DNA from 3 places in the Comamonas sp. MYb69 genome. Region 2 is predicted to be linked to each of the others. Evidence: predicted binding sites of a transcription regulator. Region 2 holds the regulator's gene; each other region holds the start of a gene.

Region 1 (10,419 bases), on a different contig from region 2:
GCTAGCCCTTCGGCCACTTCGGCCATTTCGGACGCGCGCAGGGGCGCGATAAGGCCCGTTGCCTGCTGGCCGGGCGGCAGCGGTGCGGCGGCGGCGCCGTCCCAGAGGTCTTCCTCGCCAATGCTCAGCATGCGCGGTTTGCTGCTGTCCTTGCGCTGGCCCAGGGTGCGGCTGAGCGCCTTGAGCACGGCGCGGCTGATGCAGTGCTCCAGCTCGCGCACATTGCCGGGCCAGGGGTAGCGCAGCAGGGCGGCCTGGGCGGCGGCATCGAGCCGCAGGCCGCCCAGTTGCAGGCGGGCGCGGTTCTCTTCGAGAAAGCAGCCGGCGAGGACCAGGGTGTCGCTGTCCCGCGCACGCAGCGGCGGCACCACGACCGGGTAGACGCAGAGGCGGTGGTAGAAATCGGCGCGCATACGGCCGGCCTGCACTTCGGCGGCCAGGTCGCGGTTGGTGGCGGCGATCACGCGCACATCGACCTGGTGCTCGCGGTCCGAGCCCAGGCGCTGCAGCTGGCCGCTTTGCAGCACGCGCAGCAGCTTGGCCTGCACCGACAGCGACAGCTCGCCGACCTCGTCGAGGAACAGGCTGCCGTGCTGGGCCTGCTCAAACTTGCCGCGCCGCTCGCTCAACGCGCCGGTGAAGGCGCCGCGCACATGGCCGAACAGCTCGCTCTCGACCAGGTTGTCGGGCAGCGCGGCGCAGTTGATGCTGACCAGCGGTTGTGCCGCGCGCGGCGACTGCGCATGCACGGCCTGGGCGACCAGCTCCTTGCCGGTGCCGGTCTCGCCGGTGATCAGCACGCACAGGTCGCTGGCGGCGACCAGTGCAATGCTGCTTTGCAGTTGGCGGATGGCCGGACTGGTGCCCAGGATCTGGCGGCTGCGATCCGCACCCGGGCTGCGCGGCGCCGGCGCGCTGGCGCTGCGCGCGGCCTGGGACAGCTGCTGCACGCGCTCGGCCGTGGCCACGGTGGCGGCGGCCAGGTTGCTGAAGGCCTGCAGCAGTTCGAGCGCATTGCCATCGGCAAAACGGTCGGGCTCCAGCGCATCCAGGGTCAACAGGCCCCAGGCGAGGCCCCCGGTCTGCAGCACGCAGCCCATGCAGTCATGCACATGCAGCTCGTCCGGGGTGGTGATCAGGCCGTCATAGGGGTCGGGCAGGGGGCTGTCGGGCGCAAAGCGCATGGCCTGGCCGGCGGCCAGCAGCTGGGCCAGGCGCGGATGCTCGGCCACCTTGAAGCGCCGGCCCAGCGTATCGGGCACCAGGCCATCGATGGCCACGGGCTCGAGCCACTCGCCGTTGAGGCGCAGCAGCGCCACCGCATCGGCGGGCAGCAGGGTGCGCAAGGCCGCGAGCAGGCGGCGCAGGCGCTCACGCTCGGGCAGCTCCTGGGCCAGATCGGCCACCAGCGGAATCACGGCGTTGAGAATTTTGGAGGATGTCAAAACGACTCTAGGTGTCAAAAACACAGCATTTAGGTGATGTCAGTATGACTGCATGCATTGTGCAAGATATTGATATTCCACAAACCCGGTGTTGGCACGCTGCATGCATTGTCAAGACCAACCACATGCAAGGAGAGTTAGATGCTGAGCGATAGCCAAAAACAGATCATCCAGGCCACCGTCCCGCTGCTGGAGACCGGCGGCGAGGCGCTGACCACGCACTTCTACCAGATGATGCTGAGCGAGTACCCCGAGGTGCGCCCGCTGTTCAACCAGGCCCACCAGCAAAGCGGTGCCCAGCCCCGCGCACTGGCGCACAGCGTGTTGATGTATGCCAAGCACATCGACAAGCTGGAGAACCTGGGCGACCTGCCCGCCCAGATCATCAACAAGCATGTGGCGCTGCAGGTGCAGCCGGACCAGTACCAGATCGTTGGCAGCTGCCTGCTGCGCGCGATCCGCGAGGTGCTGGGCGCCGAGATCGCCACCGATGCGGTGATCGATGCCTGGGCCGCTGCCTACACCCAGCTGGCCGACATCCTGATCGCTGCCGAGGCCAAGGCCTATGACGACATTGCCCATACGGAAGGCGGCTGGCGCGGTGCGCGTACTTTCAAGTTGGTGCAAAAGGTGGCCGAGAGCGCCGAGATCAGCTCCTTCTACCTGGAGCCGGTCGACGGCAAGGCCGTGATCGCCCACCAGCCGGGCCAGTACATCGGCCTGCGCGCCATCGTGGGTGGCACCGAGCAGCGCCGCAACTACTCGCTGTCGGCCCCGAGCAATGGCCGCAGCTACCGCATCAGCGTCAAGCGCGAGCCCGGTGGCAAGGTCTCCAACTACCTGCATGACCTGCAAGTGGGCGACACCCTGGAGCTGTTTGCACCGGCCGGCCATTTCACCTTGCAGGCGAGCGAGCGCCCGCTGGTGCTGATCAGCGGCGGCGTGGGCATCACCCCCACGTTGCCGATGCTCGAAGCCGCGCTGCAGACCGAGCGCCCCATCACCTTTATCCACTGCGCCCGGGACAGCGCCGTGCATGCCTTCCGCCCGCAGATCGATGCGCTGGCCCAGGCGCACCGCCAGCTGCAGCCGCTCTATGTGTACGACAAGGTGGCCGACGGCGAGGCGGTTGCTGCCCAGGGCCATCTGACCGAGGACCTGCTGGGCCAGTGGCTGCCCGCATCGCGCGATGCCGATGTCTACTTTCTCGGCCCCAAGCCCTTTATGCGCTCGGTCAAGGCCTCGCTGCGCAAGCTCGGCGTGCCCGATGCCCAGGTGCGCTATGAGTTCTTTGGCCCAGCCGAGGCGCTGGCCTGATCGCAAGCATCTGAAGCGCTGAGGCGCGCGGCATCGACCGCGCCACATGCAAAAACCCGAGCCATGCTTGCCTGGAAAGGCCCGCCTGGGTCGGGTTTTTGTTTTACCGGGCCGCATTCTATGCAGCCCAGCGGGGGCGATCAGGCCAGGACTCAGTCCTTGTAATAGGCCTCGACCTTGCCCTTGAGCTTGATCAGCAGGGGCTTGCCCTTGCGGTCCACGGTCTTGCCGGCGGGCACCTTGACCCAGCCTTCGCTCACGCAGTATTCCTCGACATCCACGCGCTCGGTGCCGTTGAAGCGGATGCCGATGTCATGGTTGAAGACCTCGCGCACAAAGTGCGGGCTCTTGGGGTCGATAGACAGGTGGTCGGGCAGTTCGGGGCGGGCAGTGGTATCGGTCATGGTTGGTGCAGAAGAGAACGCGGCCCTGGGCCGCACAGGCCGCCATTGTCCACACTTTGGCGGCACCTCGCATGGTGGAGGGAAACGAGGGGAGATGGCAGGCAAGAGGCAGACAAACCGCGCAGTTGGCTGACTTGGCAAGCCCCGCTGCTTGCCGCTACAGTGGTCGCCATGCCTTTGCTACTGACCGACGAGCAGCAGCGTTTGCTGCGCCGCGCCAAGCTCACCCCCTTGCTGCTGCTGCTGCTGGTGGCCTTGCTGTTCATCGTGGCCAGCTGGTGCCTGGGCCAGCCCTTCGCGCAGTCACGCCACTGGCAGCTGGCGCTGCGCTGCCTGCGGGCGATGACCGAGGCGGGCATGGTCGGCGCGCTGGCCGACTGGTTTGCGGTGGCCGCGCTCTTCAAGCACATCCCGATACCGTGGATCTCGCGGCACACGGCCATCATCCCGCGCAACAAGGACCGCATTGGCGAGAACCTGGCTGTCTTTGTGCGCGAGCGCTTTCTCGATGGCGACTCGCTGGTGCAACTGGTGCGCACGCACCAGCCGGCCGACAAACTGGCGCAGTGGCTCAAGTCGCCGGCCAATGCCGAGCTGCTGGGCCACCAGGTGGCGCGCCTGGCCGCCGCTGCGCTGGCCACGGTGCAGGATGCGCAGGTCGAGCGCTTTATCAAGCTGGCGCTGCGCACCTTGCTCGGCCAGATCGATCTGTCGCAGTCGCTGTCCAAGGTGCTGGCGGTGCTGACGCACAACGGCCGCCACCAGGTGCTGCTGGCGCAGGCGCTGGACAAGCTCGTTGAGCTGCTGCACGAGGCCGAGACCCGCGCCCTGATCGCGCAGACCATTGCGCATTGGCTCAAGACCGAGCACCCGCTCAAGGAAAAAATGCTGCCCACCGGCTGGCTCAGTGACAAGGGCTCGGCGATGATTGCCAGCAGCCTGGAGCACCTGCTCGACGCCATTGCCGACAACCCCAGCCATGTGCTGCGCGCCAAGTTTGACCAGACCATGCAGGAATGGGTGGAGCGCCTGGCCCAGGATCCTGCCTGGCATGCCAAGGGCGAAGAAGTGCGCCGCTACCTGCAGCATGACCCCGCTGTCGGCCAGTATGTGCAGGAGCTGTGGCAAAGCCTGCGCGCCAGCCTGCAGGCCGACCTGGCCAACGAGCATTCGGCGATGGCGCGCAATGTGCGCGGCATGGGCCTGTGGCTGGGCAAGTCGCTAGCGGGCGACCCGGCGCTGCGCACCGCGCTCAATACGCGCATGGAGCTGTGGGTGCGAGAGCTGGCGCCCGAGATTTCGCAGTTCTTCGGCACCCATATTGCCGACACCGTCAAACGCTGGGATGCGCGCGAGCTGGGCGAGCTGATCGAGTGGAACATTGGCCGCGACCTGCAGTACATCCGCATCAATGGCACCTTGGTGGGCGGGCTGATTGGCTTTGCGCTGTTCTGGCTGGGCTGGCTCGTGAACCACCTGGGCGCGGGCTCCGTGTAGGCAAAACCGCAACAGTGGGCGGCATCTATGCTTCACGCCGGCTTCACATTAGTCAACACTTCTTTATCGTTCTATATAATAAGAAGCATTCGCATTTGCTAAGCGTCAATCCACGTTCTTCGTTGCCCAGCCAGGTGGCGCCAGCCATCTCCATGCCGCACAGCCCGGCATGCACGCCAGGGCGGCCCAGGCTCAGCCCGTCCTGACCCTGCCGCGCCGCGACTGACAGCGCCAACCCCCGCGAATAACCGCTGGCCCCGCGCCTGCGCTTTTGCCTGCCCGTCACGAGCGAGCAGGTAGCGCTGCCGCATGCCATACCTTCATCTGAACCGGAGCTTTTCCATGACCGCCCGCCCTCTCTGTGCAGCCCTTGCTGCCCGCCATTCCTTGCTGCTGCACGCCAGCCCATCGCCGCGCAGTGCCGTGCCCCATGCATGGCGCGCCACGGCGCTGGTGGCCGCTGCCCTGCTGGCTGCGGGCCCTGCGCTGGCGCAGACCGAGGCGGAGGCCGACAAGACCTTGTCGACCGTGGTGGTGACGGCCTCGGGCTTTGAGCAGGCGGTGGAAGATGCACCGGCCTCGATCACGGTGATTCCGCGCCAGGAGCTCGAGAAAAAGGCCTACCGCGATGTGACCGATGCGCTGCGCGATGTGCCCGGCGTGGTCATCACCGGCGGCGGCAGCTCCAGCGACATCAGCATCCGGGGCATGGCCTCGAACTACACGATGATCCTGGTGGACGGCAAGCCGCAAAACTCGCGCGAGACCCGCCCCAACAGCGATGGCGCCGGCATCGAGCAAGGCTGGTTGCCACCGCTCAGCGCCATCGAGCGCATCGAGGTGGTGCGCGGCCCCATGTCCTCGCTCTACGGATCGGACGCGATGGGTGGTGTGGTCAACATCATCACGCGCAAGGTGGCCAAGCAGTGGACGGGTACCCTGAGCGCCGAGACCACGCAGCAGGAGTCCTCATCGTCGGGCGATATCTACCAGAGCAACTTCTACCTGGCCGGCCCGATCAAGAGCGAGGTGCTGGGCCTGCAGATCTACGGCCAGAAATCGCGCCGCCTGGAGGACAAGTTTGTTGGCGGCTTCAATGAGCAGGACAGCAGCTCGGGCACCGCCAAGCTCACGCTCACGCCCAACAAGGACCACGACCTGGCGCTCGAAGTGGGCCGCACCCTGCAGGACCGCTATGCAACGGCCGGCAAGAGCGCGAGCCGCGCCTCCAGCTTCTCGGACTACTCCCGCAACCACATCGCCCTCTCGCACACCGGGCGCTGGGGCTTTGGCACCTCGACCACCTACCTGCAGCACGAGGAGATCGACAACCCCGGCCGCCAGATGAACCTCAAGAACACCGAGTTCAACAGCCAGATCGTGCTGCCGATCGGCGAGCGCAACCTGACCACCTTGGGCCTGAGCTACAAGCATGAAAAGCTGATGGACAACGGCAACCAGATGAAGGTGGACAACCCGATCAACACGCTCAAGCGCTACCAGTGGGCGCTGTTTGCCGAGAACGAATGGAAGGTGACCGATGCGATTGCGCTGACCACCGGCCTGCGCATGAACCATGACCAGAACTACGGCACCGATTGGACGCCGCGCGTCTATGGCGTCTGGCATGCAACGCCCGAGTGGAGCGTCAAGGGCGGTATCTCGACCGGCTTCAAATCGCCCAGCCTGCGCGCTGCGGTGGCCGATTGGGGCCAGATCACCGGCGGCGGTGGCGACCCCGCCATCATCCGCGGCAACCCAAACCTCAAGCCCGAGAAAAGCACCAGCCAGGAGCTGGGCGTGATCTGGGACAACCGCCGCGATTTCACCGGCAGCCTGACCTTGTTCAACACCGATTTCAAGGACAAGATCACCGAGGTGCGCAGCTGTGAGGACACCGAGGGCGGCGGCCGCGCCATCGTCACCGGCAACTGCACGGTGCTGGGCACGCCCTACAAGTTCATCAGCGACCGCACCAATGTGGACAAGGCCACCATGCGCGGCGTGGAGGCAACCGCCACCTGGAAGGCGAGCGAGGCGCTGCGCCTGGCCGCCAACTACACCTTCACCCGTTCGGAGCAAAAGAGCGGCAACTTTGCCGGCCAGCCGCTCAACAAGATGCCCAAGCACATGCTCAATGCCACCCTGGACTGGCAGGGCACGGACAAGCTGGGCGTCTGGAGCCGCCTCAACTTCCGGGGCAAGAGCTCGGATTACCTCAGCCGCACCTCGATGGCCAAGGGCACGCCGTCCTTTACGTTCATGGACCTGGGCCTGAACTATGCCTACAGCAAGGATGTGCGTTTCAGCACCGGCATCTACAACCTGTTCGACAAGCGGGTCGATAGCGCCACCTATGACGCGGTCTATGACGGCCGCCGTTACTGGGCCAAGGTGACGGTGGGTTTCTAAGCTTGTAGCTTTTAAACCATAGCCAAGCGCTGGTGCCGCAGGATGGCGCCAGTGCTTGCAAACCCGCGCCATCCCTGGCTTTCACACAGCAGTCAGGCGGCGCGGCATGGTTGCGCCCGAAATAACTTTACAGTTGCGAAACTTCGCAAACCGTAACAATTCTTCATCAATCTCTATAATGAGAACTATTCGCATATAACCGTCTCGCGTCCCTCTTGCTGCCTATCGCGCGATAGCGCAGCCATGCCTTCCCGGGACGGTGCCCTGACAAGCGCCGTGACCGCAGACCTGCACAACAAGCGAAGCATCGCTGGCCCGCCGCCAGTGCCTGCGGGTGGTCTCCATCTGCTGGCGCCTGGGGCGTGCTGTTGTCTACCTGATTACCGATTTTTCCCATGTCCTCCTCTGCCCCGTTGGCAGCGGGTCGCGCGCCAGCACGGCCTCTGCGTCTTGATTTCCACCCACTGCCATCGGCGCCCCAGCGCCATGCACTGCGCGCCATCGCGGGCGTGGTGGCCGGCATGCTGGTCCATGGCGCAGCGGCCGCGCAGGCGGCCGATGCCACCGATGTTGCCGAGCAAGCTGCCAGCGACAAAACGCTGGGCACCGTGGTGGTGACAGCCGCAGGCTTTGAGCAGGAAGTGACCCAGGCGCCGGCCTCGATCACCGTGATTCCGCGCGAGAAGCTCGAGCAGGGCGCGTACAGCAACCTGCATGACGCGCTGCGCGATGTGCCCGGTGTCATCATGACGCCGTCGGACAACAACTCCAACGACATCAGCCTGCGCGGCATGGGTGCCAACTACACCTTGATCCTGGTCGATGGCAAGCGCATGAGCACGCGCGAGACGCAGACCAATGGCTCGACGGGGACCGACCAAAGCTGGGTGCCGCCGCTCGAGGCCATCGAACGCATCGAGGTGGTGCGCGGGCCCATGTCCTCGCTCTACGGCTCGGACGCGATGGGCGGCGTGGTCAACATCATCACGCGCAAGGTGGCCAAAAAGTGGCACGGCTCGCTGCGTGCCGACGCGACCTTGCAGGAGCGCTCCGCATCCGGTAATGCCTACCAGAGCAACTTCTACCTCTCGGGCCCGATCAAGGAAGAGCTGCTGGGCATCAGCCTCTACGGCAACTACAGCAAGCGCGACGAAGACCGCATCTACCAGGGCTACAACGACAGCGACACCAAGGCGCTCAACGCCCGCATTGCGCTCACGCCCAACAAGGACCACGACATCATTGCCGAGCTGGGATCGGCCAAGCAGCACTTCATCTCCACCCCGGGCAAGACCTTGCTGGAGACCGGTGCGCTGTCCGACCGCAAGTTCGAGCGCGAGAACTACTCGCTGCAGCACAAGGGCCGCTGGGGCTGGGCCTCGTCCGATACCTATGTGCAGCATGAGAAGACGCGCAATATCTCGCGCGAGATGACCATCAAGAATACGGTGGCCAACAGCAGCTGGGTGATTCCGGTGGGCGAGGCGCACATCGTCAGCACCGGCCTGTACTACAACCAGCAGGACCTGACCGACACCACCACCAACACCTTGCCCGGCAGCAACCGCACCACCGCCGACCGGACCCAGTACGCCTGGTTTGCCGAAGACGAATGGCGCCTGCGCGAGGACTTTGCGCTGACCGGTGGCCTGCGCTATGACCACGACAGCAAGGGCGGCTCGCAATGGAGCCCGCGCCTGTATGGCGTGTGGAACCTGAGCCCGCGCTGGACCGTCAAGGGCGGCGTCTCCACCGGCTTCCGCGCGCCATCCTTGCGCCAGACCCTGGGCGACTGGGGCCAGGCCAGCCGGGGCGGCAATATCTACGGCAACCCGGACCTGAAGCCGGAAAAATCGCTGTCCAAGGAAGTGGGCGTGCTCTACAACGATGGCGCCGGCCTGTCGGCAGGCCTGACGGTGTTTGACAACGACTTCCGCGACAAGATCACCCGCATTGCCTGCCCCGAATGTGGGCCGCTGAATTCGTCCGGCAACACGCCCACGACCAATATCAATATCGACAAGGCGGTGACGCGCGGCATCGAGGCAACGCTGACCATGCCGCTGGCGCGCAGCCTGGACCTGAACTCCAGCTACACCTTCACCAGGTCGGAGCAAAAGAGCGGTGAGTTTGCCGGCCAGCCGCTGTCGCAGCTGCCGCGCCACATGCTCAATGTTGCGCTCGACTGGAAGCCCTCGGACCGCTGGAACGGCTGGACCAAGCTCTCGTACCGGGGCAAGGAAAGCCAGCCCACTGGCGGCCGCTCGGCCCGCACCTGGGTCGCTGGCAGCTATGCGATGTTCGATGTGGGCGGCTCGTTCCACTACAACAAGAACACCACCTTCTTTGCCGGCATCTACAACCTGTTCGACAAGGACGTGTACTACGAAGACTACGCCACCGTGCAGGATGGGCGCCGTTACTGGGTCGGCATGAACCTGAAGTTCTAAACCACCGCGCGGCGCCCCGCATGCCTGCGGGCGCCGCCTCAATTTGATTGACATGCATTGGAGAAAGACATGACCCAGCCATTGACCACGGCCTGCTGGCGCGCCAGCGCCGCTGCCGCCCTCGCCACGTCGCTGTTTGCCGCACCTGCCGCCTTTGCGCAAGCCCCCAGCCCCAAGGCCCCGGCGACGATCACCGTGCAACACGCCAAGGGCAGCACCGTGGTGCCCTTGGCGCCCAAGCGAGTCGTGGTCTACGACCTGGCATCGCTCGACACCATGCAGGCACTGAAGCTGCCAGTGACTGCCCTGGCCAAGGCCAACTTCCCCAGCTATATGCAGGCCTATGCCGATGCGCGCTACCTGCCAGCGGGCAGCCTGTTCGAGCCCGATTTTGATGCGCTCAGCCACATCCAGCCGGACCTGATCGTCGTGGCGGGCCGCAGCGCCGGCAAGTACGAGATCCTGAGCAAGATTGCGCCGACCGTGGACCTGAGCGTCAACAACCAGCAGCTGCTGGCCGATATGCAGCGCAATGTGGTGGCGCTCGCATCGCTGTGGGGCAAAGAGGCCCAGGGCGAGCAGCTGATGCAGCGGGTGCGCGCCGAGGTGGACAGCACCCGCGCACTGGCCCAGCAGCAGGCACCCGGCCTCCTGGTGCTGGCCATCAGCACCACGCTCAATGCCCAGCCTCCCGGCGCACGCTTTGGCCTGCTGCACGATGTGCTGGGTGTCAAACCTGCCCTGCCCGCCGACGCCAGCAAGCCGCGCGGCGTGCCGATGAAGATGGAAGAGATCCGCCAGCTCAACCCCGCCTGGCTCTATGTGATCGACCGCAATGCCGGCACCGGCAGCACCACCGGCCGCGACGGCAAGCCTGTCGTCGCCAGCACCGAG
Region 2 (10,419 bases):
CACACCGGCGCGCTCGGCATTGCGCTGGGCAAAATCGACCATGCGGAACGAGATGTCCGAGCCATAGATGCCCACGGGGCTCTGGGGCAGGATCTGGCGCTCGGCCTCGTCCAGCATCGCTTCCCAGACATGGCGCTGGAAGGGCACGAGCTTTTCAAACGCAAAGCGGCGCAGAATGCCGGCCGGGATCTTGCGCGCGATCTGGGCCGCTTCAATCAGCACCGTGCCGCTGCCGCAGCAGGGGTCGTAGAGCGGCTGCGGGTCGTCACCGTGCGGGTCCCAGCCGCTCGCGGCAATCATCGCCGCGGCCAGCGTTTCCTTGAGCGGCGCATCGCCCTTGTCCTCGCGCCAGCCGCGCTTGAACAGCGCCTCGCCCGAGGTGTCGATATAGATGGTGGCGCCATCGGTGGTCAGGTGCAGGTGCACGCGCACATCGGGGTGGTGCGTCTCCACACTGGGGCGCACGCCGTGGCGCCGCTCGCGGAAGCGGTCGGCAATCGCATCCTTGACGCGCAGCGCGGCAAAGTTCAGGCTGGTCAGCGGGCTGTGCTGGGAGGTGACCTCGATCTTGAAGGTCTCCTTGGGCGAGAACCAGATCTCCCAGGCCACCTCGCTGGCGGCGCGGTAAAGGTCGTTCTCGTTGCGGTACATGCTGTGCGAGAGCTCGACCAGCACGCGCTGGGCCAGGCGGCTGTGCAGGTTCAGCAGCAGCGCATCGCGCCACATGCCGCGCAGCATGACGCCGCCGCGCGCCACCAGGAGGTCCTGGCCGCTGGCGCCGGTGATGGCATGGACTTCGTCCGCCAAAAGGCCCTCGACGCCGGCGGCGCAGGGCAAAAACAAATGCAGTTGGTTCATAAGCAGGGGGGCAAGCATACGCGCTTGCCCCATTGTCTGCCAAGCGCACGGGAATGTGGACTGTGCCAGTGGCATTCGCCAGCCCGGCTCCCATAGCGCAGGCGTAACGGGTGGCTGGCTGCTATAGTCTGGCCCCAGAGCGGGCCGCAGCCCTCGGTGCAGCCGCCCTTCCCCTCCATCACTCAGAGAGAATGCGGATGCCCTACCTCGGAGCCGGCGTACACGTCATCATTGCGCTGTTTTTTGCGGTCCACGCCGTGCGCAGCGGCCAGAACAACTACTGGCTGTTTGTGCTGCTGGCCTTCCCCTTCCTGGGCAGCGTGGTGTATTTCTTTGCCATCTACCTGCCCAACTCGCGCCTGCAGCGCCATGCCCGCAGCCTGGCGAGCAATGCCGTCAAGGCGCTGGACCCGACCCGCGAAGTGCGCGAAGCCCAGGCCGCCTACGACTACAGCCCCACCGCGCAGAACCAGATCCGCCTGGCCCAGGCCCTGCTGGCCAATGGCCAGGCCGAGCAGGCCTTTGGCCACTTCGAGGCCAGCATGAAGGGCCCGTTTGCCAACGACCTCGATATCCGCTGGGGCGCCGCGCAAGCGGCCTACCAGGCCGGCCATCCGCAGCAGGCGCTGCAGCAGCTGCGCGTGATTGCCCAGGCCGATGTGCATTTCCGCGCCGAGGCCGTGGGCCTGCTGGTGGCCAAGGCCTATGCCCAGCTGGGCGACCAGGCGATGGCGCGCAAGAGCTTTGACTTTGCGCGCCAGCACTCGGGCAGCTTTGATGTGATGGCCGAATACGCGATCTGGGCCGCAGGCCAAGGCGACTGGCAGACCGCCAATGCGCTGCAGGCCGAGCTGAACAAGGCGATGACGCACTGGAGCGGCCAGCAGCGCCAGCTCAACCGCGAGATGCTGCAGCGCCTCAAGACCGCCTTTGCCGCCCAGCCCAGGTAAGCCCACCCGGCCTGCCGTTGACAAAACCGCAATAGGCCTGCTGGCAGCAGGCCATCCCACCGCCCCGCAGCCCTTGCCGCGCGCCAGTTTGCGCTTGCGCAGACCGCCGCCACAGCGCAGTCGCTAAAATCGCTGTCTATGGCAAAAATCATCGTTCTGGCCCTGGTGCTGCTTTTCTTTGGCTGCGGCCTCTACATGCACCTGCGCGGCAAGGTGCGGCACAAGCTGCTGCGCCAGCTGTTTGACCACTCCACCTTCACGGCGCCGTTCAATGTGTTCATGCTGATGTTCAGCAAGGTACCGCGCACGCCCTACCTGCCCACCAGCACCTTCCCCGACCTGGCCCCCTTGCAGGCCCACTGGCGCGAGATCCGCGAAGAGGCCATCGGCCTGCACCAGGCCATGCAGATCAAGGCGGCGGCCAACAACGACGATGCGGGCTTCAACTCCTTCTTCAAGACCGGCTGGAAGCGCTTCTACCTGAAGTGGTATGGCCAGGCCCACCCATCTGCGATGGAGCTCTGCCCCAAGACCACGGCGCTGGTGCAGTCCATCCCCGGCATCAAGGCGGCCATGTTTGCCGAGCTGCCGCCCGGCGCCAAGCTCAACCTGCACCGCGACCCCTATGCCGGCTCGCTGCGCTACCACCTGGCTGTGCTGGCGCCCAATGACGACCGCTGCATGATCGAGGTCGATGGCACGCCCTACAGCTGGCGCGAGGGCGAAGGCGTGATCTTTGACGAGACCTTCATGCACTGGGCCGAGAACCGCTCCGAAGGCAACCGCATCGTGCTGTTCTGCGATGTCGAGCGCCCGATGACCAATGGCTTTGCACAGTGGCTCAACCGCTGGCTGGGCACGCATGTGGTGGCTGCTGCCAGCTCGCCCAACAACGAAGGCGATCCGCGCGGCTTCATCAGCCGCATCTTCAAGATCTCGTTCTACATGGGCCAGTACCGCCGCCGCTTCAAGGCCTGGAACAAGACGGCCTACAAGTTCACCAAGTTCGGCCTGATGCTCGCCGCTCTGGCCTTGTTCATCTGGTGGCTGTGGCCGAAGTAAATCGGCAGCTTCCACAAGCGAAAACCGCAGTGCCCAGGCAGCTGCGGTTTTTTTATGGTGGCTGAGACTTTGGCTACAGCGCCTTGCGCAAGCTGGCGGGCGGGATGCGCATGGCCTCGCGGTACTTGGCCACCGTGCGGCGCGCGCATTCAATGCCCTGGGCCTGCAGCAGATCGGCGATCTTTGCATCCGACAGCGGCTTCTTGGCGCTTTCCTCATCCAGCAGCTGCTTGATCAGCGCCTTGACGGCCGTGCTCGACGCACTGCCCCCGGTCTCGGTGCCCAGGCCCGAGCCAAAGAAGTACTTGAGCTCAAACGTGCCCTGCGGCGTGGCCATGTACTTGGCCGTGGTCACGCGGCTGATGGTGGATTCGTGCAGGCCCAGCTCATCGGCAATCTCGCGCAGCACCATGGGGCGCATCGCCAGCTCGCCATGCACAAAGAAATTGCGCTGGCGTTCGACGATGGCCTGCGAGACGCGCAAGATGGTGTCAAAGCGCTGCTGGATGTTCTTGATGAACCAGCGCGCCTCCTGCAGCCGCTGCTGCAGCGCGCCATGGCCTTCGCTGCCCTTGTGGCTGCGCAAGGCATTGGCGTAGACATCCTGCACGCGCAGGCGCGGCATCACCTCGGCATTGAGCTGCACGCTGAAACCGGGCACCGGCAGGCCGCGCTCATTGCTGGGTCGCACGATGACATCGGGGATGATGGTGTTGCGGTCCACATCGGCATAGGGCCGGCCGGGGCGGGGTTCGAGCTTGGCGATCAGCGCCAGCGCGCTGCGCACCGCCGCCTCGTTGCAACCGGTCAGCTGCACCAGCTTGCGCACATCACGGCGCGCCAGCAGATCAAGGGACTCCTGGCAGACCAGCAAGGCGGTCTCCAGCGCCAGCGCATCGGCCTCGGGCGTGTCCGAGCCCTCTTCATCCAACAGGCGCTGCTGGGCCTTGATCTGCAGCTGCATGCACTCGGACAGGTTGCGCGCGCCCACACCAATCGGATCCAGGCTTTGCAGCAAGCGCAGCGCCACGGTCAGGTGGTGCAGCAGCGCCTCGTAGCGCTCGGGGTCCGAAGCATCGCCAAAGCTTTGCGCGAGCTCGGCCAGCGTTTCTTCGAGGTAGCCGTCGTCGTTCAGCGATTCGATCAGAAAGTAGAGCGCGGCCCGGTCTTCCTGGCACAGGCGCAGCGACAAGGCCTGGCGGTGCAGCACATCCTGCAGGCTCAGGTGCTCGCTGCGCCGGTCGGACATCGGCGTCTCGTCGTCGTCATCGCCTGCGCTGGAGCGGGCGGGCAGATCGCCGCCCCACTCTTCCCAGTCCGATGCCGAATCGCCGGTAGCGGCCTCGGCATCGACGCCGGTTTCCTTGCCCGCAGCAAAATCCAGCGGCAGGTCGGAGGTTCCGGGCTCGAAATCGCTGCTGTTGCTGGTGTCGGCGCTGGCAGCAGTATCGGCAGCCTTGTCGGCTGCTTCTGCAGCTTCGGCAGATTCAGCGGCTTCTTTACCGGCTTCGGCCTCGGGGGCCTCATCGCCCTCGCGCTCCAGAAACGGGTTTTCGTCGAGCATCTGCTCGACTTCCTGCGTCAGCTCCTGCGTGGACAGCTGCAGCAGGCGGATCGACTGCTGCAGCTGGGGCGTCAGGGTCAGGTTCTGCGATACGCGCAGCGACAGCGACGGCATCATGGCTGCGCCTTTGCAGCGGCTGCGGCAGTTGGCAACAGATCAGCCCTACCGGGCCCGCAGCGCAGGTCGGTAGCTTGGCTGGCACGCCCGCCAAGGCGTGCGGTGTCACATACGGAAATGTTCACCCAGATACACCCTCCGGACCTCTGCGTTCTCCACAATCTCTTGCGGCGTCCCGGCGGCCAGCACCTTGCCATCGCTGATGATGCAGGCATGGTCACAGATACCCAGGGTTTCGCGCACATTGTGGTCGGTGATCAGCACACCAATGCCGCGCTCCTTGAGGAAGGCGACAATGCGCTGGATCTCGATCACGGCGATGGGGTCGATGCCGGCGAAGGGCTCATCGAGCAAGATGAAACGGGGCTGGGTGGCCAGCGCACGGGCGATCTCGACGCGGCGGCGCTCGCCCCCGGACAGCGCCACCGACGGTGACTCGCGCAGGTGCTCGACCCGCAGCTCCTGCAGCAGCGCGGTGAGCTGGCGCTCGACCTCGGCACGCGAGAGCGGCTTGCCATGCTCATCCTTTTGCAGCTCCAGCACGGCGCGCACATTGTCCTGCACGCTGAGCTTGCGAAAGATCGAGGCTTCCTGCGGCAGGTAGGACAGGCCCAGCTGCGAGCGCTGGTGGATCGGCATATTGGCTACCGACTGCCCATCGATGCGGATATCCCCGCCATCGCTGCGTACCAGGCCCACGATCATGTAGAACGAGGTGGTCTTGCCCGCGCCATTAGGGCCGAGCAAACCCACCACTTCGCCCTTGCGCACCGACAGCGATACATCCTTGACCACCTTGCGGCTGCCGTAGGACTTCTCCAGGTGCAAGACCTCCAGCTGGCTGCGGTGGTCGCTGTTGGCGACCCGGGCATTGACGGAAATGGTCGACGAGTTTTCTGCCACGGTTACTTGGCTCCGTCGTTCAGTTGGGTGCTGGGGCGCAATGGCGTCTTGTCATCGGCAGCGGGCTTGGCCGGGGCGCTGGCCTTGTCGTCCGCCTTGCCGTCGGCCTTGGGCGTCAGGATCACGCGCACGCGGTCCTTCTTGGGCGCGCCGGGCTTGGGATCGGCCGCCGCCTGGGCACCCTTCTGGCCGGAGACAGTGAAGGTGTCGCTCAGGTTGTTGTAGACGATCAGCGGGCCACTGACCTGGTCGGTCAACGTGGTCTCGCGGTAGCGGCGCAGCTCGCCGCGGCGCTCAAAGTGCACGGTGTCGTCGCGGCCGTTATAGGTGATGACCTCGCCTTCGCCTTCGACGAACTCGTCGGGCGCGCCAGGGGCGGAATCCCGCTTTTGGCGGAAGAACGCGAGCTTGCCCGGCGCAGCGGTGACCACGCCGTGCTGGAAGCCGTCGCGGTCCTGGCTCACGGTCAGCTGCGCGCCACGGATGATGATGGTGCCCTTGGTCACCACCACATTGCCCGTGAAGACACTGGTCTGCTTGAGTTCATCGTGGCGGCCATCGTCCGCCTCGATGTTCATGGGCTTGGTGCGGTCTGCACGCTCGGCGTGCGACAGCAGCGGCACGGCCAGGGCCACTGCCACCAACAAAGTGTTAAAAATACGGTGTCTCATAAGGCATGAATCTTGCTCTGCCCCATTGTAGCCATGCTGGAGCGTTGGGCCGTTTTTGGCACAAAAAAGCCCGCGCGTGCGGGCTTTGTCTAAAGCGTTGGGGAGGCCGCTCAGCCTTGTGCCGCCAGGAACTCTACCACTTGCAGCACGTTGCTCATCGAGCCGGCACGGGTGCCGTCGGTGTAGTACTTGCCCGCCACGCCCAGCGATGGAACGCCTTCGACGCCGTAGGACTCTTGCAGCTGGGTGGCCTTGCGCACCTGGCCTGCGACGCTGAAGGAGTTGTAGGCTTCCTTGAACTTGGCCAGGTCCACGCCGTTCTTGTCCATCCAGGCAAAGATCTCGTCGTCCTTGTTCAGGCGTTGGCGCTCCACGTGGATGGCACGGAAAACCTTGACATGCACGTCAGGGATCAGGCCCATCGACTCCAGCGCAAAGTAGATCTTTTGCTGGGGCACAAAGGTGTTGTTGAAGGCCACGGGCACGCGGCGGATCTGCAGGTTCTTGGGGGCAGTCTTGGCCCAGGCTTCAAACTGCGGCTCGAAGGCATTGCAGTGGGGGCAGCTGTACCAGAAGAATTCGATCACCTCGACCTTGCCAGCGGGCGCATCGGGGGTGACGGGCTTGGCCAGCTTCAGGTAGTCCTTGCCTTCCTTGAACTTGGCCTGTGCGTTGGCGCCAGTAGCGAAAGGCAGGCTCAGCGCGGAAGCGGCAGTAGCGGAAGCCGCCAAAGTGGAAAACTCACGACGTTTCATGTTTTGTTAACTCCAGTGACAAGTTGCGGTTAGGAGTGTCCTGCACCGCCAAAAGTTCAACGCTGTACGCGGACGATTTGCGCATCCACGCCGGCGCCATCGAGCTTGCCTTTGAGGCCATCGGCATCATCGCGCTTGTTGAATGGGCCCACGCGCACCCGGTAAACCGTGCGGCCATTGACTTCGCGCTCGCTCACACGCGCTTCCCAGCCCATCATCGCCAGCTTGGCGCGTTGTGCATCGCCATCGGACTGGCTGCGAAAAGCGCCTGCCTGCACAAAGTACTGGAAGCCGTCGGTGCCATCGGCACTGCGCGACTTGGCCAGATCGCCCAGCGGATCGGCGCCCTGGCCGGCCTTGGGGTCGAGCTTGGCAACCTGGGTCTTGTCCGCTGGCTTGTCGGCGGGCTTGGCTGGATCGGGCAGCACCACCTCGGGCTTGGCGGGCTTGTTTTCCACCGGCGGGGTGGCGTTGTCAGCCACGGTGCGCGGCGGCTCTGGCACCACCACGCCCTGCGCGGCCGGCGCCACAGCCGCTGGCGCTCGCGCGGGGTTCTTGCCATAGAGCGGCGAGTTCGGGTCCCAGTTCTGGTTGCGCTGCGCCTCGGCCTTGTCCTTGGCCTCGCCCTTGACGCCACCTTTGTTGACAAACGGCACCGGCACATTGGTGACGTACACGGCCACGGCCAAGGCCGCGCCCACGCCCACCAGCAGCCCCAGGATCAGGCCCAGGATGGTTCCACCACGTTGATGTCGTCGCATTGCAGTTATTACCTTTGTTCGCAAAATCACATGCGCTCTGGTGCACTCACACCCAGCACGGCCAGGCCATTGCGCAGCACCTGCGCGACCGCTGCCACGAGTGCCAGACGGGCCAGTTTGGTGGCTTCGTCATCCACCAAGATACGCTCTGCATCATAGTAGCTGTGGTAGGCCGAGGCCAGGTCACGCAGATAGAACGTAACATCGTGCGGCGCATTGCCAGCGGCGGCGTTGCTCAGCATCTCGGGGTACTGGGCCAGCATCTGCATCAGCGCCTGGGCCTGCGGGCCTTGCAGCGCGCCCAGGTCAATGCCGCTCAGCGCAGGCAGGCCAGCGCCGCCCTGCTCCTGCCAGCCGCGCAGCACCGAGCAGATGCGCGCATGGGCGTACTGCACGTAGAACACCGGGTTGTCGTTGTTCTGGGCCACGGCCAGGTCGACATCGAAGGTGTACTCGGTATCGGGCTTGCGCGAGAGCAGGAAAAAGCGCACCGCATCCTTGCTGGTCCACTCGATCAGGTCGCGCAAGGTGACATAGCTGCCGGCGCGCTTGCTGATCTTGACTTCTTCACCACCGCGCACCACGCGCACCATGGTGTGCAGCACATAGTCCGGGTAGCCCTGGGGGATGCCGACATTGACCGCCTGCAGACCGGCGCGCACGCGGGCGATGGTGCCGTGGTGGTCCGTGCCCTGGATGTTGACGGCCTTGCCGTAGCCGCGCAGGAACTTCTGCGTGTGGTAGGCCACATCGGGCAGGAAGTAGGTGTAGGTGCCATCGGACTTGCGCATCACGCGGTCCTTGTCGTCACCGAAGTCGGTGGTGCGCAGCCACAGCGCGCCATCCTGCTCATAGGTGTGGCCGCTGGCGATCAGGCGCTTGACGGTTTCTTCCACATGGCCGTTCTGGTACAGGCTCGATTCGAGGTAGTACTCGTCAAACTTGAGGTTGAAGGCCTGCAGGTCCTTGTCCTGCTCGTTGCGCAGGTAGGCCACCGCAAAGTTGCGGATGTTGTCGTAGTCCTCGACATCGCCATTGGCGGTGAACGCACGGTCGTCGGCCTCGATGGTCTGCTTGGCGAGGAAGGCCTGGGCAATGTCGCCAATGTAGTCGCCGTTGTAGAAGTTCTTGGCCAGCGGGTTCTCGCTGTCGGTGGGCCAGCAGTCGTCACCGGGCTTGAAGCCCTTGGCACGCAGCTGGGTGCTCTTGGTCAAGGTGTCGATCTGCACGCCCGCGTCGTTGTAGTAGAACTCGCGGTGCACGGACCAGCCCTGGCTGCCGTAGAGGTTGCAGATCGCATCGCCCAGCGCGGCCTGGCGGCCGTGGCCCACGTGCAGCGGACCAGTGGGGTTGGCCGAGACAAACTCTACGATGATCTTTTCATCGCGCTGGGGCTGCATGCCAAAGCGCTCGCCCTGGGCCAGCACTTCCTGCACCACCTGCTGCTTGACAGCGGGCTTGAGGCGCAGGTTCAAAAAGCCGGGGCCGGCGATCTCTACCGCATCCACCCATTGCGCAAAGGCGGGCGTGGCCTCCAGTGCAGCCTTGAGCTGCTCGCCCAGTGCGCGGGGGTTGGCCTTGAGCGGCTTGGCCAGCTGCATCGCGGCGGTCACGGCATAGTCGCCGTGGGCGGCCACCTTGGGCGTTTCAAAGGCCGCACGGCTACCTGCGCCAGGCGACAATTTCTCGAGCTCGGCAGCAAGCACTGCGAGCAAATCTTTTTTGACTTGCAACATATTTGAAACTTAGACGAAGCAGTTACCAGCGCCAGGCCGGTTTACCAGCCCCGGGCATAAAACACGGCGACGGCGGCGATCACGGGAATCAGATGGGCTTGCCACATGACCCATTTACGCGTGGCGCGCACCTCGGCGTCCCCGGGCAAAGCGCCATTGTCGCGCAATTGCCGTAACCAGCGGCGGAACACGGCTGTCGGCTTGAACGACAGCACCACGCCGACGACGACCAAGGTCATCTTCAGGTGAAACAGCGGCTGGCTGACATACCAGGTCACGCCCTTGGCGCCCAGAAACAGGCGCAGCAGGCCGGTGGCCAGCACCGCCAGCGCAGCAAAGGCGTAGATCAGATCGAGGCGCGCCAGGCGCTGCACCACGGCCCCATTCATCCACTCGGCGCGGCACAGCGCCGCCTCGCTGGAGAGAAAAACCACCATGGTCAACAAGGCCAGCAGGTGCAGGCAGGCCAGAACAGCTTCCAAAGTCATCGTGTTACTCCATCTTTTTCCAGAAATCGGCTCGTTCGTAGTGCTGCTTGACGAAATCGATCCACAAGCGCACCCGCAGCGGCAGGTGCTTGCGCTGCTGGAACATCACATAGATGCCGTTGGGCGGCGCGGCAAAGTCCTCCAGCACCTCGACCAGGCGGCCGGCGGCAATCTCGGACTCGACCTCCCAGGTACTGCGCCAGGCAATGCCCCAGCCTTGCTGGCACCAGTCGTGCAGCACCTGGCCGTCCGAGCAATCGAGCGGGCCGCCGGGCTTGAGGTAGACCACCTCGCTGGCGCCAGTGGCTGCCGGCATGCGAAACGCCCAGCCCCGCGTCTGCGAGGCCTCGCTCGACAAGGTCAGGCAGTCATGCTGGCTCAGCTCGCTGGGGTGGCGGGGAATGCCGCGGCGGCGCAGGTACTCGGGCGTGGCCACGCACAGGCGCCGGTTGTCCGCCACGCGCACGCTGACCAGCGAGGAGTCGGGCAGGTCGCCCACGCGGATCGCGCAGTCATAGCCCTCACCGGCCAGGTCGACCAGGCGGTCGCTCAGG
Region 3 (10,419 bases), on a different contig from region 2:
CGTATCGATGCCGCCAGCGGTGACGACCATGCCTTCGCAGCTGATGATCTCGGTGCCCGGGCCGATGATGATGTCCACCCCCGGCTGCGTGTCCGGGTTGCCCGCCTTGCCAATCGCGGCAATGCGGCCCGCTTTGAGGCCGATGTCCGCCTTGACGATGCCCCAGTGGTCGATGATCAGCGCATTGGTCAGCACCGTGTCCATCGCGCCCTGCGCACTGCTGCGCTGGCTTTGCGCCATGCCATCACGGATGGTCTTGCCACCGCCAAACTTCACCTCTTCGCCATAGCCGCCCGCGCGCAAGGTGAAGTCCTGCTCCACCTGCACGACCAGTTCGGTATCGGCCAGGCGCAGGCGGTCACCCACCGTGGGCCCATAGGTTTCTGCGTATGCGCGTCTGTCCATTGTTGCCATCAGAACCATCCTGTCTTAGAACGCTGGCACAGCATGCCGGGCCTCATTCCAGCGCCCCTTGCACCAGGCCGCGAAAGCCGTAGATCTGCCGGTCGCCGCCCAGGTCCACCAGCTCCACCGTACGCTGCTGGCCCGGCTCAAAGCGCACCGCCATGCCGCTGGCAATATGCAGGCGCATGCCATGGGCCGCCTGGCGGTCAAAGACCAGGCCGGCATTGGTCTCGGCAAAGTGGTAGTGCGAGCCGACCTGGATAGGCCGGTCGCTGGCGTTGTGCACCACCACGGTGGTGGTGCGGCGCCCCGGGTTCAGCACATGTTCGCCGTCATCCAGCAGCAGTTCACCTGGGATCATCGTGCTGCTCCTCGTCAGGCCAGGCGCGTCAGCATGGCTGCGCCCAAGACCGCGGTGGCGCCGCCCGCCAGCTTGGCCAGCCAGCGGTGGCGCTGCATCAGGGCCTTGCCCAGCACCATGCCGCCGACATGCAGCAGGGCCGAGCCCAGCGCCATGCCCGCCAAGGCACCCACAGAGGCCCAGCCTGTATCCGCTGCCAGTTCGAACCCATGGGCTGCGCCATGGAAAAACGCAAACACACCCGCCAGCGCAGCGGCCAGCACCCAGGGCATCTGCTTTTGCACTGCTACCAACAGGCCCAGCACCAAGACGGACGCAGCAATCATCGGCTCCACACCCGGCACCCACAGGCCCGCAAAACCCGCCAACGCCCCCGCTACCAGCAGGGCCACAAAGGCGGCCGGTGCGCGCCAGGCGGGCGTCACCGTCAGCGCACTCCAGGCGCCCACGGCCAGCATGGCCGCCATATGGTCCGCGCCGGTAAACGGGTGGGCAAAGGCATGGCCAAAGCTGCTCAAAAAGCCATGGTGGCCGCCGCCGTCGCTGCCCACATGGGCGAGTGCGGACAGCGGCAAGGCGGCAGCGGCAGCCGCCACGGTGGCAGAGAGTTTCTTGAAGTTCATGGTGCTAGGCTTGCGCAAGGGAAAAGATGGGGATTCAGACAATGGGCTCATGCACGGTGACGAGCTTGGTGCCATCGGGAAAGGTCGCCTCGATCTGGATATCGGCAATCATCTCGGGGATGCCCTCCATCACATCGGCGCGCGTGAGCACCGTGCGGCCAGCGCTCATCAGCTGGGCAACGGTCTTGCCATCGCGCGCGCCCTCCATCACAAAGGCGCTGATCAGCGCCACCGCCTCGGGGTAGTTCAGCTTGAGCCCCCGGGCCAGGCGCCGCTCGGCCAGCAAGGCGGCGGTAAAGATCAGCAGCTTGTCTTTTTCGCGAGGTGTCAGTTCCATACCTAGTGCAAAGCAAGGCACATGCCAAGGGGCTGCAGCGGCAGAGCATGCACGCTTTCCGTGCTGCATCCTCTGCTCCTTGCACCACAAGCATGCAGACCTGCCGTTCATGCACCAATTCAGCACAGCCAGCACCCCAGGGCGGTGCAGTTCCTGGCACGTGGATTGCAAAACCCCAGCCATGTCTTGTGCACCCTACTCACCTCCGATCCCGGCCCTTGGGCCCTGCTGGCCAGCGGGCATTCAGCACCAGCCGCAGCCATGAGCTGGCATGCCCAACTAGACCTGCGCTACGGCCAGCAAGCCGGCAAGACCTCGGTGCAGTTCAGCCACGATGGCCCGCTGCGCATTCTCAAAAGCCTCTACCCCGAAGGCCCAGGCATTTGCCACAACGTGCTGGTGCACCCGCCCGGTGGCCTGGTGGGGGGCGATGTGCTGGATATCTCGGTCGAGGTGGCGGCAGGCGCGCATGCGCTCATCACCACGCCGGGCGCGACGCGCTTTTACAAGAGCAATGGCCAGCCGGCCTTGCAGCGCACCCGCCTTAAGCTGCAGGCCGGCGCCCGGCTGGAATGGCTGCCGCTGGAGGCCATTGCCTACAATGCCTGCGACGCGGCCAATGAGCTGCAGATGGCGCTGGCACCGGGTGCAGAGCTGCTGACCTGGGACATCACCGCGCTGGGCCTGCCGCTGGCCGGCCAGCCCTTTACCCAGGGCGTGTTTTCACAGCACATCGCCTGGCCGGGGCATTTTCTGGAGCGTGGCCGCATCCGGGCCGATGATGGGCTGCTGCTCAACGGCCAGCTGGGCCTGGCGGGCCAGCGCTGCATGGGCAGCCTGCTCTATGCCAGCGGCTCACCGATCACCCGCGCGCAACGCGAAGCGCTGCTGGAGAGCACCCAACTGTTGCTGGAAGCCGCGCCTGCAGAGGTCATGGCTGGCGTGACTGCGCCGAATGAGCACATGCTGGTGCTGCGTGGTCTGGCGCCCGTGGTGGAGCCCGCTATGCAGCTGTGGAAGACGGTCTGGGGCCACTGGCGCAGCAGCCTCTGGGGCTTGCCAGCGCAGCGGCCGCGTATCTGGTCGATGTAAGACCTGTTCAAAGGGGCTGCTTGCCCCGCGCGATTAAGCGCCGTCGATCAGCTGTTCGATATCCTTGGCGAGCGTATCGACCGGGGTGCCATAGCGGCTGTACAAACGCAGGCGGCCTTCCGGGTCGAAGATGTAGTCGCCCGCGGTATGGTCCATCGTGTAGCTGCCCGGGGTCTGGCCCTCGACCCGCTTGTAGTAAACCTTGAAGTCCTTGGCCATCTTGGCCGTTTCCTCGTCGCTGCCGCGCAGCGCCAGAAAGCTGGGGTCAAAGTTGGCCAGGTAGGCCTGCAGAATCTCGGGCGTGTCGCGGGAGGGATCGACCGAGGCAAAGATCACCTGCAGCTTGTCACCCTTGGCGCCGAGCTTTTGCTTGACGGCGGCCAGGTCACCCAGAGTGGTCGGGCAGACATCGGGGCACTGGGTAAAGCCAAAGAACACCAGCACGACCTTGCCCTTGAAATCCGCCATGCTGCGGCGCTGGCCATGCTGGTCGGGCATGGAGAAGTCCTGCCCATACTCCTTGCTGCCGGTCAGGTCGATGGCGTTGAAATCGGCCTTGGATTTGCAGGCGGTGAGGACACCGGCGGTCGAGGCCAGCATGGCCGAGCCCGCCAGCCAGCGAAGGGCATTGCGCTTGTTCATTGCAGATTTACCAGCTCACATAGTGGTCCACCAACAGCGCCACAAACAGCAGGCTGAGGTAGACCAGCGAAAAACGGAAAGTCTTGCGCGCCAGCGCATCGGAGTAATTGCGCCACAGCGCAAAGGCATAGCCAAAGAACCCGGCACCCAGCACGACTGCGGCCACCAGGTAGATCCAGGAGCTCATCTGGATGATGAAGGGCAGCAGGCCGGCGGCAAACAAGACCACGGTGTAGAGCAAGACCTGCACGCGGGTGTAATAGTTCCCATGGGTGACCGGCAGCATCGGCAGGCCGGACTTGCGGTAGTCCTCGACCCGGTACAGCGCCAGCGCCCAGAAGTGCGGCGGCGTCCACAGGAAGATGATCAGGAACAGCAACAGTGCCTGGGGCGAGACATCGCCGGTCATCGCGGCCCAGCCCAGCACGGGGGGCATGGCGCCCGATGCGCCACCGATCACGATGTTCTGCGGCGTCAGCGGCTTGAGGATCACCGTGTAGATGACGGCATAACCGACAAAGGTCGCAAAGGTCAGCCACATGGTGATGGCATTGATCCAGACGATCAAAATGGCCGAGCCGGCGATGCACAGCCCGGCAGAAAACATCAGGGTCTGCAGGTTGGACAGCTCGCCGCGCGCGGTGGGGCGCCAGGCGGTGCGCTTCATGCGCGCATCGATGCTTTGCTCGACCAGGCAGTTGAAGGCCGCTGCGGCCCCCGCCACCAGCCAGATGCCCGCACAGGCGACGGCCATGCGCAGCAGCTCGGCGCCGGTGGGCACACCGGGCACGGCCAGCACCATGCCGATCAGTGCGCAAAACACAATCAGCTGCACCACCTTGGGTTTGGTCAATGCATAGAACTGCGCAAAGCGGTTCGGCATTGGCGTTGCGGCAAGTTCGGTCATCGGGGCACTCAGTCTTTGTTCCATACAGCGTCATCAACTCGCAGCACTGCGGGCAGGTTCAGGGCCCGCAGTACACCAGATCCAGGTCAGCACCACCATGATGGCGGCAGCGCCCCCGGTGTGCAAAACGGCCGCCAGCATCGGCCAGTCCAGCACCACATTCGACAGTCCCGTGGCAAATTGCAGCAGCGTCAGGCCCACCAGCCAGCGGCGCTGCTGCCTGAGCAGCGGCACCGTGCGCAGGGCCCAGCCCAGCCACAGCAGGGCGGCAATCACCAGGTAGGCAAACAGCCGGTGCATGTAGTGGATGGCCACCAGCGCTTCATAGCTGATGTGCGCACCGTCGGCCAGAAAGCCCAGCGGGCGCCAGATCTGGAACCCGTCAAAGTTCATCGCCGGCCACCAGGCGCCATTGCACATGGGAAAGCTGGTGCAGGCCAGCACCGCATAGTTGGTACTGACCCAGCCACCCAGGGTCACCTGCGCAAACACCAGCAGCGCCGTGACCGCCACCAGGCCCCGCAACAGGCGCGGCACTGGGACTAACCCTAGATTATCGGCAAATTGCGTGTGGCGCGTTGCCTGCACGGTTAATAGCATCAAGAGCACGGTGCCGCCCAGCAGGTGCAAGGTCACGATCGCAGGGAACAGCTTCATCGTCACCGTGAGCGCGCCAAAGGCCCCCTGGATCAGCACCCAGACCAGGGTGGCGGTCGGCCACCAGGGGCTGATCGGCTGCGGACCCCGGCGTTTGCGCTGCAGCCAGGCACTGGCCGTCAGCACAATGATCAGGCCGCCCACCGCGGTGGCCAGGTAGCGGTGGATCATCTCCACCCAGGCCTTGCCATGGGTCACCGGGCCGGTCGGCATGGCCTCTTGCGCGGCAGAGATCTCGGCATGCGCGCCAATCGGGCTGGCATTGCCGTAGCAACCGGGCCAGTCCGGGCAGCCCAGGCCCGAATCGGTCAGGCGCGTGAACGCGCCAAACATCACCAGGTCAAAGGACAAAAACAAGGTCAGTACCGCCAGCACCTGCAGGCGCTTGAGCGGCGTGGCACCGCGGTGGCGCCACCAAATCCAGACGATGGGGCCCAGCGCAATGATGGCCCCGGTCAGCAACACACGCGCCAGCGGCGCGAAATCATATAAATCCTGCGATGTCATGCTAGCTATCCACTACCGCCCTTCCTTGTCCCAACTCGACGACGCACGCAGCAGCCGCTCCAGATCCTTGCGCGCCTTGGCCGCATCGGAGCGGCTGAGCTGGGCGGGAAAACGCATCATCCAGTGGCCCAGCGGGTCCACCACATACAAATGTTCGCCCAGCTGCTGGCCGGCCGCCGGCTGCAGCCACTGGGCCACCAGCGCCTGGGGCACCCGCAGCACGGTGGCCTGGTCCAGTGCCGTGCGCAAGGCTGGCGGCGGCTCGCCGTCGTCGGTCACCAGCCAGACCCAGTCCAGCCGGTCCTTCTCGCGGCCCAGGCTCTCGCGCAGCTGGCGCTGCAGATAGAGGTTGTTCTGGCAGACCGCGTCGCAGGCCGCGCCCGAGGCACTCAGCAGCAGCCACTGGCCCTTGAGGCTTTGCAACTCAAACGGCTGGCCATCGAGTGTCTTGACCTGCGCGGCCGGAATCGTCGGCTGCTGGCCCACCAGCTCGCCAAAATTGCGCCGCCCCTCGGGCCGGATCACGTAGTAGGTGAAGTAGGACGCGATCACCGGCGCCGCACAGACCAGCAGCACCAGCAGCATCTTGAGGCGGCCGCTGCGCGAGCGCTCGGCCTCCTCCAGCGCCGCTTCGGCCTGCTCGGCAGGCGGCAGGCCATGCACGGTCAGGCCCAGCAGCGCCTCATCAGCGGGCGGCGGCGCTTGGGTGGCTGCGGCGTCGAAGGACACGTCGGACAATTTGGAACCAGACATAGAGGATCGCAATCAGGCTACACAGACCAAACCATTGAAATGCATAACCATAATGCTTTTCCACGCCGCTGCCTACTACAGGCCAGTCGCGCAGCAGGCCCTCACTGGCCGGCCCGGTCTGCACCACGGTGAGTGCAGCCAAGGGCAGGCCGGTCTCCTGCGCGTAAGCATCGGTATCGAGATTCTGCCGGATTCGGGAAACCCCTGGGTGCGCGGCGGACGTCTGCAGCTCCAAAAGGCGTGCCGGCTGGCCCGCCACCCGGCCCTGCAATTGCACGGTACCGCCAGGCGTTTGCACCTGCGGCAGCGCCAAGCGGTCTTCAAAATTGCGCGGCGCCCAGCCCCGCTGCACCAGCACAGTCTGCGGCTGGCCTGGCGCTACTGGGCCGGCCAGGCGCAGCGGTGTCAGCACATAAAAACCGGGGCGCGCCTGCATCTGGCGGTTGTCCAGGTAGACCGTGTACTGTGGCAGCCATTCGCCGCGCAGCACCACCTGGCGGTGCTGCAGGCTGGCACGCTCGGCCTCACCCAGGGGCTGCAGCAAGCTCGCCCCGTCCAGCGCCGGCAGGGCTGCACGCGCATCAAGCTGCGCCTGGTAGGCCAGCTTCTCATCGGCGCGGCGCAGCTGCCAGAACCCCAGCGAGGCGGTCAGCAGCATCGAGGCTGCTGCCGCGACGGTGATCAGCACGAAACGCAGCTGCGCACGGCGCTCCGTAGGGGTCTTGGGGATGGATGAGGAAGCAGAAGGCGCGGGCATACGCTGCTTATACCCGGTGCAGAGCGCGGCAGCCACCAGCGCGCTGGCCAAGATACTGCGGGGAGAGGCTATTGGGGTGCAGGCCGATAGCGCCCCGTCTGGCGCTGCCGCACAATGGGTTTGTTGCGCCGGGCGCCAGACAGCCGTTCGAAGCGACTTGCAGCGCACGCCAAGAACACCGAGACCACCCTGAGGACAGCACCATGCATCTGCTCATCGCACTCGCCTTTGTCGTGATACTGGCCTGCCTGGCAGCGGCCGGGCTTTTCATGCTGCGCGGCAACCCGTCGGGCGCCGGCAGCAAGCGCATGGCCTGGGCGCTGACCTTGCGCATTGCGCTGTCGGTGCTGGTGTTTGCCGGCATCTTGCTGGCCTGGAAGCTGGGCTACCTGCAGCCCCATGGCATACCGCTGGGGGCTTGAGGCCCTGCAGCAGCACCCCACCCCAACTACATCCAGTAGACGAGGATATAGAGGCCCAGCCAGACCACATCGACAAAGTGCCAGTACCAGGCAGCGCCCTCAAAGCCAAAATGCTTCTTGGCGGTGAAATGGCCTTTTTGCAGCCGCAGGGTGATGACCAGCAGCATCAGCATGCCGATAAACACATGCAAGCCGTGGAAGCCCGTCAGCATGTAGAAGGTGGAGCCGTAGGTGCCGGAGTTGAGCTTGAGGTTCAGCTCGGTGTAGAGGTGGAAGTACTCATAGCCCTGCACGCAGAGGAAGACGATGCCCAGCACCACGGTCATCCACATAAAGCGGATGCACTTGCTGCGCTGGTCGGCCTGCAGGGCATGGTGGGCGATGGTCAAGGTAACGCCCGAGGTCAGCAGCAGCGCGGTATTGATGGTGGGCAGCCAGAAAGGGCCCACGGTCTGGAACGGCTCGACGATGCCCGCAGGCGAGGCCGTGGCGCCCATTTCCACGCTGGGCCACACGGCCTTGAAGTCGGGCCAGAGAATGGCGTTGTCGAGGCTGCCCAGCGCCGGCAGCGAATGGGCCCGTGCCCACCACAGCGCGGTAAAGAAGGCGCCGAAGAACATCACCTCCGAGAAGATGAACCAGCTCATGCTCCAGCGGTAGGACAGGTCGATGCGGTGGCTGTAGAGGCCCTGCTCGCTTTCGCGGATCGCATCGCCAAACCACTGGTACAGCACAAACAGCCACCAGGCAATGCCGACAAAGAGCAGGTACATGCCCCAGGTGTGGCCATTGACCCAGTTGCCGGCGCCGGCAATGACAAAGCCCAGGCCAATGGCCGCCATCACCGGGTGGCGGGACTCGGCCGGAACATAGTAGTACGGTGTGGTGCCATGGGAAGTCGCACTCATCGCTGCTCCTGGTATTTCGTTTATTGATTCATTCTTCCGCGATGCCAATACTGGCATCAAACCAACCATTGCACCAGGGCCATCAACCCCAGCACAAACAGGAAGATCGCCACCAAACCCACGGCAATCACCTGCAGTGGCGTGATCTGCACGCCATCCTCTTGCCATTCCGACCCCTTGCGCACCCCCAAAAAAGACCAAGCCACAGCCTTGACCGTGCGCCAGAGATTGCCCTTGCGCGGCGGTTGCGGGCCGGGCGCGCTGGCCATCAGGATGCCCCTGCCTGCACCCCGGCGCCCTGCACCGCAGGCGCCAGCACCGCCGTCGACGCAGGTGCCGCCGGGATGCGGCCACCGACCTCAAAGAAGGTGTAGGACAAGGTGATCGTCGTCACATCCTTGGACAGCTTGGGGTCGATCACAAAGGCCACTGGCCATTCCTTGCGCTCACCGGGCTCCAGGGTGTACTGGTTGAAGCAAAAGCATTCGAGCTTGTTGAAATAGGGCGCGGCCTGCTTGGGCGCATAGCTGGGAATCGCCTGGGCCGACATGCGGTGGTCCTGCTCGTTGCGGAACTCGTACATCACCGTGCTCAGCGCGCCGGGGTGTACCTGCATCGTGCGCACCGCCGGTTTGAAGCTCCAGGGCCCACGCGCATTCGCGTCGAACTCGACGATGATGGTGCGGCTTTCGTCGACCTGGCTGTTGAGCTTGACGTTCTTGCCGGCCGTGCCGTTGCCCGGCACATCGCGCTCGGTCAGCGCCAGGATGTTGATGCCCGTGACCTCGCAGATGCGCTTGTACAGCGGGATCAGCGCGTAGCCAAAGGCAAACATGCCAAAGGCAACCACGGCCAGCTTGCCCACCATCTTCGCGTTGTCTGCATGTCTGCTCACCTGCTGCTCCCTGTGCTGCTAGAGCACCGTCATTTTTACGAGAAATCCGATGAAGAAGGCCAGCGCGATCGACGCCAGAATCCATGCCAGTCGCCGGTTGGCCTTGCGCTGCGCGGGGGTGATCATCCAATCACCTTGGTTGCAGTAGCGTCCAGCTTGGGCGGGGTCTCAAAGGTATGGAAAGGCGCGGGCGATGGCACCTCCCACTCCAGACCTTCGGCCCCTTCCCAGGGCTTTTGCGGCGCCTTCTCGCCACGGTGGCGCATGCCAGGCCAGACCACAAAGGCAAAGAAGTAGACCTGCATCAGACCAAAGCCGAAGGCACCGATCGAGGCAATCATGTTGAAGTCGGCAAACTGCATCGGGTAGTCGGCATAGCGGCGTGGCATGCCGGCCAGGCCCAGAAAGTGCATCGGGAAGAAGGTGATGTTGAAGAAGATCAGCGAGCCCCAGAAATGGATGCGGCCGCGCGACTCGGCATACATCACGCCCGTCCACTTGGGCGCCCAGTAGTAGTAGCCGGCAAACATCGAAAACAGCGAACCGGCAACCAGCACATAGTGGAAGTGCGCCACCACGTAGTAGGTGTCCTGCAGCTGGATATCGATGGGCGCCATCGACAGGATCAGGCCCGTGAAGCCGCCCATCGTGAACACGAAAATAAAGCCCACCGAGAACAGCATCGGCGTCTCGAAGGTCATCGAGCCGCGCCACATCGTCGCCACCCAATTAAAGATCTTCACTGCCGTCGGCACCGAGATCAGCATGGTTGCGTACATGAAGAACAGCTGGCCGGTCACCGGCATGCCGGTGGTGAACATGTGGTGCGCCCAGACAATGAAGGACAGGATCGCAATCGCCGCCACCGCATAGACCATCGAGGCATAGCCAAACAGCTTCTTGCGGCTGAAGGCCGGCACGATCTGGCTGATGATGCCAAAGGCCGGCAAGATCATGATGTAGACCTCGGGGTGGCCGAAGAACCAGAAGATATGCTGGTACATCACCGGATCACCACCGCCAGCGGGGTTGAAGAAGCTGGTGCCAAAGTGGCGGTCGGTCAGGGTCATCGTGATCGCGCCGGCCAGCACCGGCATCACGGCGATCAGCAGGTAGGCGGTGATCAGCCAGGTCCAGGCGAACATCGGCATCT

Evidence for each region. The regulator sigma-54, encoded in region 2, starts transcription at its own class of promoters, with help from an activator protein. The targets are predictions, from matches to a motif close to TGGCANGNAANCTGCTTT.
Region 1: the regulator sigma-54 is predicted to act here: its motif matches at 1,538-1,555, upstream of hmpA (NO-inducible flavohemoprotein).
Region 3: the regulator sigma-54 is predicted to act here: its motif matches at 1,736-1,753, upstream of WH303_RS05785 (urease subunit gamma).

What each region holds. Positions count from the first base shown of each region.
Region 1 covers NZ_JBBGZG010000019.1:38,573-48,991, forward strand. Annotated here, with positions in the region: gene norR (nitric oxide reductase transcriptional regulator NorR) at 1-1,445, opposite strand, end outside; gene hmpA (NO-inducible flavohemoprotein) at 1,587-2,762, shown strand; gene WH303_RS21550 (DUF3297 family protein) at 2,915-3,166, opposite strand; gene WH303_RS21555 (DUF445 domain-containing protein) at 3,338-4,663, shown strand; gene WH303_RS21560 (ligand-gated channel protein) at 5,006-7,075, shown strand; gene WH303_RS21565 (ligand-gated channel protein) at 7,471-9,525, shown strand; gene WH303_RS21570 (siderophore ABC transporter substrate-binding protein) at 9,595-10,419, shown strand, end outside.
Region 2 covers NZ_JBBGZG010000020.1:40,957-51,375, reverse strand. Annotated here, with positions in the region: gene WH303_RS22065 (THUMP domain-containing class I SAM-dependent RNA methyltransferase) at 1-858, opposite strand, end outside; gene WH303_RS22060 (hypothetical protein) at 1,056-1,808, shown strand; gene WH303_RS22055 (aspartyl/asparaginyl beta-hydroxylase domain-containing protein) at 1,956-2,870, shown strand; gene WH303_RS22050 (RNA polymerase factor sigma-54) at 2,944-4,551, opposite strand; gene lptB (LPS export ABC transporter ATP-binding protein) at 4,657-5,433, opposite strand; gene lptA (lipopolysaccharide transport periplasmic protein LptA) at 5,457-6,125, opposite strand; gene WH303_RS22035 (thiol:disulfide interchange protein DsbA/DsbL) at 6,236-6,880, opposite strand; gene WH303_RS22030 (SPOR domain-containing protein) at 6,937-7,641, opposite strand; gene argS (arginine--tRNA ligase) at 7,668-9,377, opposite strand; gene WH303_RS22020 (DUF2214 family protein) at 9,419-9,865, opposite strand; gene WH303_RS22015 (LysR family transcriptional regulator) at 9,870-10,419, opposite strand, start outside.
Region 3 covers NZ_JBBGZG010000003.1:335,472-345,890, reverse strand. Annotated here, with positions in the region: gene ureC (urease subunit alpha) at 1-414, opposite strand, end outside; gene WH303_RS05795 (urease subunit beta) at 458-766, opposite strand; gene WH303_RS05790 (HupE/UreJ family protein) at 781-1,389, opposite strand; gene WH303_RS05785 (urease subunit gamma) at 1,424-1,726, opposite strand; gene WH303_RS05780 (urease accessory protein UreD) at 1,988-2,818, shown strand; gene WH303_RS05775 (SCO family protein) at 2,852-3,460, opposite strand; gene cyoE (heme o synthase) at 3,468-4,367, opposite strand; gene WH303_RS05765 (COX15/CtaA family protein) at 4,401-5,531, opposite strand; gene WH303_RS05760 (SCO family protein) at 5,544-6,284, opposite strand; gene WH303_RS05755 (SURF1 family protein) at 6,217-7,041, opposite strand; gene WH303_RS05750 (DUF2909 domain-containing protein) at 7,245-7,463, shown strand; gene WH303_RS05745 (cytochrome c oxidase subunit 3) at 7,490-8,371, opposite strand; gene WH303_RS05740 (DUF2970 domain-containing protein) at 8,428-8,640, opposite strand; gene WH303_RS05735 (cytochrome c oxidase assembly protein) at 8,640-9,266, opposite strand; gene WH303_RS05730 (cytochrome oxidase small assembly protein) at 9,285-9,392, opposite strand; gene ctaD (cytochrome c oxidase subunit I) at 9,389-10,419, opposite strand, start outside.